One region of the Stenotrophomonas sp. 71799_Sma genome, then DNA from elsewhere that is predicted to be linked to it. Evidence: predicted binding sites of a transcription regulator. Region 1 holds the regulator's gene; each other region holds the start of a gene.
The links. The regulator FliA, encoded in region 1, starts transcription of late flagellar genes. The targets are predictions, from matches to a motif close to TAAAGTTTNNCNNNCNNNGGCCGATAA.
Positions count from the first base shown of each region.

Region 1 (2,262 bases):
ACTGGTGGTCCCGGCCGCATCCGGCCGCCGCCACATGGCCGAGCTGGCCCCGGCTGAGCACGTTGGCCTGGTCAACGTGTTCTCCGAGCTGGAGCGCGAGCTGGACATCATGGTGGTGGACACTGCCGCGGGCATCACCGATGGCGTGCTGACCTTCTGCCAGGCCGCACAGGACACCGTGGTGGTGGTCTGTGACGAGCCGGCCTCGATCACCGACGCCTACGCACTGATCAAGGTGCTGTCGCGCGAGCGCGGCGTGGACCGCATCCAGGTGGTGGCCAACATGGTGCGCGACCCGAACGAGGGCCGCGTGCTGTACGAAAAGCTGACCCGCGTCTGCGAGAAGTTCCTTGCCGATGTCTCGCTGAACTACCTGGGCTGCGTGCCGCAGGATGACTGGCTGCGCCTGTCGGTGCAGCGCCAGCAGCCGGTGGTGAAGGCCTATCCGTCCAGCCCGGCGGCGCTGGCGATCACCGAGATCGCGCGCCGTACCGCGCGCTGGCAGGCGCCGACCGAACCGCGTGGCGGCGTCGAGTTCTTCCTCGAACGCATCCTCAAGCAGCGTGGGGTGACGGCATGAAAGGCGCAGCCCAGTACAGGGAAGTGCAGCGCTCGGCGGCAAACGAAGTCATCGCCCAGCATTCGGACCTGGTGCGGCGCATCGCCCACCACCTGGCCGCGCGCCTGCCGGCCAGCGTCGAGGTCGACGACCTGATCCAGGCCGGCATGATGGGCCTGATCGAAGCCTCGCGCAGCTATGACGCCGACCAGGGTGCTTCTTTCGAGACCTACGCCTCGATCCGCATCCGTGGTTCGATGATCGACGAGATCCGCCGTGGTGACTGGGTCCCGCGCTCGGTGCACCGCCGTGCACGTGATGCCGCCGCCACCATCCGCCGCCTGGAACAGAGCAGTGGCCGTGCCGCCAGCGCCACTGAAGTGGCCGCCGCGATGGAGATGCCGCTGCCTGAGTACCTGCGGCTGATGGAAGACGCTGCACGTGGCCAGGTGCTGAGCCTGGAATCGCGCATCGAGGACCAGGGCGAGCTGGACACCGTCGCCCAGGGCGGGCCGACCCCGCAGCAGGTACTGGAGCGCGGTGAGTTCGGTCGCGAGCTGGGCAAGGCCATCGGCCACCTGCCCGAGCGCGAACAACTGGTGCTCTCGCTGTACTACGAGCAGGAACTGAACCTGAAGGAGATCGGCGCGGTGCTCGGCGTGAGCGAGTCGCGGGTCTGCCAGATCCACGGCCAGGCGGTACTGCGCCTGCGTGGCCGGCTGAAGCTGTTCGAGGCTGCCGACGCAGGCCTCGAAGAATGAACATCCCCGAGGCGGCTGCCCCCGGCCGTCCGGAATGAACAACAAAGGAATTCTGCTTTGAACAAGAACATGCGCATCCTGATCGTCGACGACTTCTCGACCATGCGTCGAATCGTCAAGAACCTGCTGGGCGATCTGGGCTTCACCAATACCGCCGAAGCCGAGGACGGGCATGCCGCGCTGTCGCTGCTGCAGAGCCAGCCGTTCGATTTCGTGGTCACCGACTGGAACATGCCGGTGATGACCGGCATCGAGCTGCTCAAGGCCATCCGTGCCGATGCCAAGCTGAAGACCCTGCCGGTGCTGATGGTCACGGCAGAAGCCAAGCGCGAGCAGATCATCGAAGCCGCCCAGAGCGGCGTGAACGGCTACATCATCAAGCCGTTCACCGCGCAGACGCTGGAAGAGAAGCTCGGCAAGATCTTCGAACGCCTGGCGGCCAGCGCCTGATGGATACCACGGTCGACAAGAACGCCCTCGCCCTGCGCCTGCAGGAGGCCCTGGACGCACTCGAGTCCGGTGACGAGGCCGCCTGGCGGCAGCGCATCGATGGGCTGGTCGCGCTGCGCACGCAGCCGATGATGAGCGGCCTCTCGCGGCTGGCCCGCGAGCTGGGGCAGGCGCTGGGCGAACTGCCGACCGTGCCGAGCGAAGCCGGCGAACTGGACGACGCCTGCGCGCGACTGGACCACGTGGTGGCGATGACAGAACAGGCCACGCACCGCACCCTGGACCTGGCCGAGGAATGCCGCAGCCTGACCGAACAGCTGCGCGCCGAAGGCCTGCAGCCGGGCCAGGACGCGCAGCTCGAGCGCATCCGCCACAACCTGACCGAGATCGCCCTGACCCAGAGCTACCAGGACCTGACCGGGCAGATCATCCGTCGCGTGGTCGGCATCGTCCGCCGCGTGCACGAAGGCTTCGGCGCGCTCGGCCTGCCGC
Region 1 covers NZ_CM151202.1:2,179,557-2,181,818, reverse strand. The annotation lists gene ACZK4Z_RS10110 (MinD/ParA family ATP-binding protein) at 1-580, shown strand, start outside; gene ACZK4Z_RS10105 (RNA polymerase sigma factor FliA) at 577-1,320, shown strand; gene cheY (chemotaxis response regulator CheY) at 1,378-1,770, shown strand; gene ACZK4Z_RS10095 (protein phosphatase CheZ) at 1,770-2,262, shown strand, end outside.

Region 2 (2,262 bases), 2.1 Mb from region 1:
AGCCTGGGGCTGTACCTGAAGCCGCTGGTGGTGCTGATCGACCGCCGCACCGGGTCGGCCGCCGAATTCGTCGCGTACTCGCTGCAGGCGCAGGGGCGGGCACGTGTCGTTGGTAGTCGAAGTGGCGGCGCGGCACATATGTTCGATGATCCTGTGCTGCTGCCGGATGGCTATCAGATCAGCATTCCCGACCGGCAGCCGATCAACCTCCGTACCGGAACCAACTGGGAACGCACCGGCGTCACACCTGACGCAGCAGGCGGTGACGATCCGCTGTTCGTCGCCCGCCAGCTGCTGGCCCGATCGGTATCGCCAGAATGAACGCACAATTGCAACCACGCCCTATCGCAGGCGACATGCAGCGTGCCTAGAATCGATGCATCCCGGTAGTTCCCGGGCGCTTCGAGTGAATGGACTCAATGAAGATTCTGTTGACCGGCAGTTCCGGGCGGATCGGGCGTGCGATCTTCGGCGCGCTGGCGGCGGCCCACGAAGTGGTGGGGCTGGATCGCAGCCCATTCGCCACCACCCGCATCATTGCCGATGTCACCGATCGTCAGGCCGTGATCCGGGCAGTGCAGGGCGTCGACGCGGTGATCCATACCGCCGCCCTGCACGCACCCCATGTCGGCCTGGTGCCGGATGCGGTATTCCAGCAGATCAATGTGGAGGCGACCGCACACCTGTTGCAGGCTGCCCGCGAGGCCGGTGCACGCCGCTTCGTGCTGACCAGCACCACGGCGCTGTATGGCCATGCGGTGGTGGCGGGCGGTTGCCGCTGGATCGATGAAGATACCGAGCCGCTGCCACGCACCATCTACCATCGCAGCAAGCTGCAGGCCGAGGCGTTGGCTGAAGCCGCTGCGGCGCCGGGCTTCAGCGTACGCGTGCTGCGCATGGCCCGCTGTTTCCCCGAGCCACCGGAGCGGATGGCGATGTTCCGCCTGCACCGCGGCATCGACGCGCGCGACGTGGCCAGCGCACATGCCGCGCTGCTGCACGATGAGGGTGCTGCCTTCGCACGCTACATTGCCTGCGCACCGACGCCGTTCCTGCGTGAGGATTGCCTGGAACTGGCGACCCAGCCGCGCAGGGTGCTGGCCCGCCGCGCCCCGCAGTTGCTGGCCGAGTTCGAGCGCCGTGGCTGGCCGCTGCCGCTGAGCATTGACCGCGTCTACGACAGTGCACTGATGCGCAGCACATTGGGCTGGCAGCCGCGCTTCGGCCCGGACGACGTGCTGCAGCAGTACGCGGTTGGCAGCATCGAGGTGCTGCCGCGGGCCGAATGGATCAAGGACCGCGTGGCCGAATAGGGCGGCAGCGGGGCGGGTTCCTGACCCGACCCTGAGCAGGTTCAGGAATGTGCAGATGGACCGCCTCAACCTCGTTCGCAGGCGGCCGCTAACCCGGTGCGCTTCCAGCGCCGGGCGTGTCCCGGCGGCCGGTGGCCTGCGCGACGGATCGCGCACCTGCGCGGTGCCCTCGCGGTGCCGGTCGTCCTGAACTGCCTTGCGGATCCTTCCATGCCTTCTCCCCGTTCCGCCGCTGCCCGCCGCCCGGGCAGCATCGCCCACAAGCTGATGCTGGGCACCGCTGCGATCGCGCTGCTGTGCTTCGGCCTGACTGCGTTCCTGATCTACCGCCAGGCCAGCGCCAGCCTGATCGACGCCTCGCGCCAGACCATGGCCAGCGAAGCCACCGCCGAAGCCCGCCAGGTCGCGGCCGATCTGGGCACCGCCTTTGCCAGCAACGACGCCATGGTCGAGGCCGTGCTCGCCCAGCGCGCGCGCGGCGATGTTCCGGACCGTGCCAGCCTGGCTGCTGTGCTGGGGGAGCAGCTGCGCACCCACCCCGAGTGGCTGGGCAAGAGCACCATGTGGGAGGCCGACGCCTTCGATGGCAAGGATGCCGAGTACGTCAACACTGAAGCGCACGATGCCACCGGTCGTTACATGAGCTACTGGGCCTGGCACGATGGCAGGCCGCAGCAGTCGACGATGACCGACTACACCGAGACGGCCAGTGGCTCCGGTGACTGGTACATGGTGCCCAGCCGCGACAAGCTGGCGAAGGTAAGCGAGCCCTATGCCTACGACATCGGTGGCCAGCAGGTGCTGATGAGCACGTTGAGCACGCCGATCATCGAAAACGGCCGGTTCCTCGGTGTATTCACTGTGGACTTCTCGCTGGCGGCGCTGCAGAAGCACCTGGCCACGCTGAAGCCGATGGGCGCCGGGCGCGTCGAACTGCTCTCGCCGAATG
Region 2 covers NZ_CM151202.1:4,308,651-4,310,912, reverse strand. The annotation lists gene ACZK4Z_RS19930 (S41 family peptidase) at 1-321, shown strand, start outside; gene ACZK4Z_RS19925 (NAD-dependent epimerase/dehydratase family protein) at 420-1,313, shown strand; gene ACZK4Z_RS19920 (methyl-accepting chemotaxis protein) at 1,524-2,262, shown strand, end outside.
Region 2: a site for FliA is predicted at 1,379-1,405, ahead of ACZK4Z_RS19920 (methyl-accepting chemotaxis protein). Genes of this name have one in related genera too.

Region 3 (2,262 bases), 2.2 Mb from region 1:
GGCATGAAGAAGTTGCGGTAGCTGGCGCGCACATGGCCGCGGGGTGTCGCGCAGCTGCCGCCACGCAGCACCCACTGCCCGCACATGAACTTGCCGTTGTACTCACCGAGGTTGCCGGCGAAGGGACGGAAGCCCGGATAGGCGCCATACGCGCTGTGGGTCCACTCCCAGACATCGCCGAACAGCTGCCGTATTCCACTGCCCTGCGATGCCTGCGGGTGCAGCCGGTCGTCGTCAGCGAAATGGCCGCGCAGCGGCTGCGACGCAGCGGCGGCTTCCCATTCGTACTCGCTGGGCAGGCGCGCGCCGGACCAGCGGGCGCAGGCATCGGCCTCGTAGTAGCTGAGGTGGCAGACCGGCGCGTGCGGATCCAGTTCGCGCCAACCGCCCAGGGTGTACTCGCGCTGCAGGGCGTCATCCCAGTACAGCGGGTGCTGCCAGCCCTCGGCTTCGCGCAGCGCCCAGCCTTCGCTGAGCCACCAGCGCGGTTCGCGATAGCCACCGGCGTCGATGAAGGCCCGATACTCGGCATTGCTGACGGGACGCTCGGCCAATGCGTGCGCGGGGAGCAGCACGCGGTGCGCTGGCGATTCGTTGTCGTAGGCGAACGCGGCCTGCTGCGGCCATGCCGCGGCGCCGACCGTGACGATGCGCTCGGGTGATTCGATCCAGCCCTGCGCACTGGCAGCGCTGGTGGCAGGCTGCAGGTCCTCGCGGTAGGCGGGCTGCAATGGGTTGCACCAGAACGCATGCTTGATGTCGGTGAGCAGCAGTTCCTGGTGCTGCTGCTCGTGCTGCAGGCCCAGCTGCAGATGTTGCAGTGCCTGTTCATCGAGATCGCCCGCCGCCAACCGCGATTGCACCTGCGCATCGACCTGCTGGCGGTAGTCTCGCACCTGCTGCAGCGACGGGCGCGACAGCAACCCGCGCTGTGGCCGCGCATGCGCCGGGCCGATGCTCTTGTAGTAGCTGTTGAACAGGTAGTCCCAGCCCGGGTCATGCGCTGGCGCGGTGCCGAAACCCGCCAGCACGAAGCGTTCGAAGAACCAGGTGGTGTGGGCCAGGTGCCATTTGCTCGGGCTGGCGTCAGCCATGCTCTGCAGCATGGCGTCCTCGGCACTGAGCGGCGCGGCCAACTGCAGGCTGCGCGTCCGTACATGGGCGAACTGGCGGGCGAGATCGTGCTGCGGGGCAGCGACGGCGGCGGGTACGCTGTCCATGTGGGCAGCATCGGCGCTGGATGGTGAGTGCGACGTCATGGTTCGGCATCACTTCGTTCACATGGATGAGCCTGCCGCATTCAAGAAGCCACCACGAACGCCGCTAACGGCAATGCTGCGGCCGCGTCGTCACCGCGCTGGAATTCCTGCTTGCCCCTGCATCCGCTCCGCCAGCCTGCGCATTACCTGTTCGTGCTGCCTGCCGTGCTGGTTGCCGTGGTGGTGTGGACCGCATTGGATACCGCAGACGTGGCCAGCCCGGCGCAGCGCATCCTGCCCTGGCTGCTGGCCTGCCTCGGTGCCGGCCTGGCCCTGCTCTACCACCAGGTGCGCACGTTGTGCCTGCTGATGGTTGTGGCGGTGATGTTCGCGCTGCTGCACCAGGACGTCGCTGGCTACCTGCGCAATGGCCATGTCACCACGCTGACACCGCTGCGCTTCCACGCCATCTCGGCCTGGTTGCCGCTGTTGTCTGCCGGCCTTGCGTTGTGGCCGGAGCGCGGACGGCGGCGCCAGGACCTGCTGCTGCGCGGTATTGCCAGCGGCACCGCGGTGATGATCTTCCTGCTGCTAGCCACACAGCAGCCGCGCGGCATGCACGATCTGCTGTCGAACCGTCACTGGGCCTGGATTCCCGCCGACTGGAACGCGCTGGCGCAGCTGCCGGCGCTGCTGTTCCTGCTGGCGACCGCAGCGTTGGGCTGGCAGGCGTGGCGGCATCCTCGGCCACTGCACACGGCGATGCTGCTGGCCCTGCTGTGCCTGTGGTGGATGCTGCCGCGGATCTTCCTGCACCCTGTACTGCTGCCGGCGCTGAGCAGCGCCGCCCTGCTGCTGATGCTGGGCGCGATGCTGCAGGAGTCCTTCCACATGGCCTTCCGCGATGAGTTGACCGGCCTGCCGGGGCGACGGGCATTCAACGAGACCCTGCAGCGGGCACGCGGCACCTACAGCATCGCGATGGTGGACGTGGACCACTTCAAATCATTCAACGACACCCATGGCCACGACACCGGAGACGATGTACTGCGCCTGGTGGCCT
Region 3 covers NZ_CM151202.1:4,828,835-4,831,096, forward strand. The annotation lists gene egtB (ergothioneine biosynthesis protein EgtB) at 1-1,220, opposite strand, end outside; gene ACZK4Z_RS22250 (GGDEF domain-containing protein) at 1,371-2,262, shown strand, end outside.
Region 3: a site for FliA is predicted at 1,301-1,327, ahead of ACZK4Z_RS22250 (GGDEF domain-containing protein). Genes of this name have one in related genera too.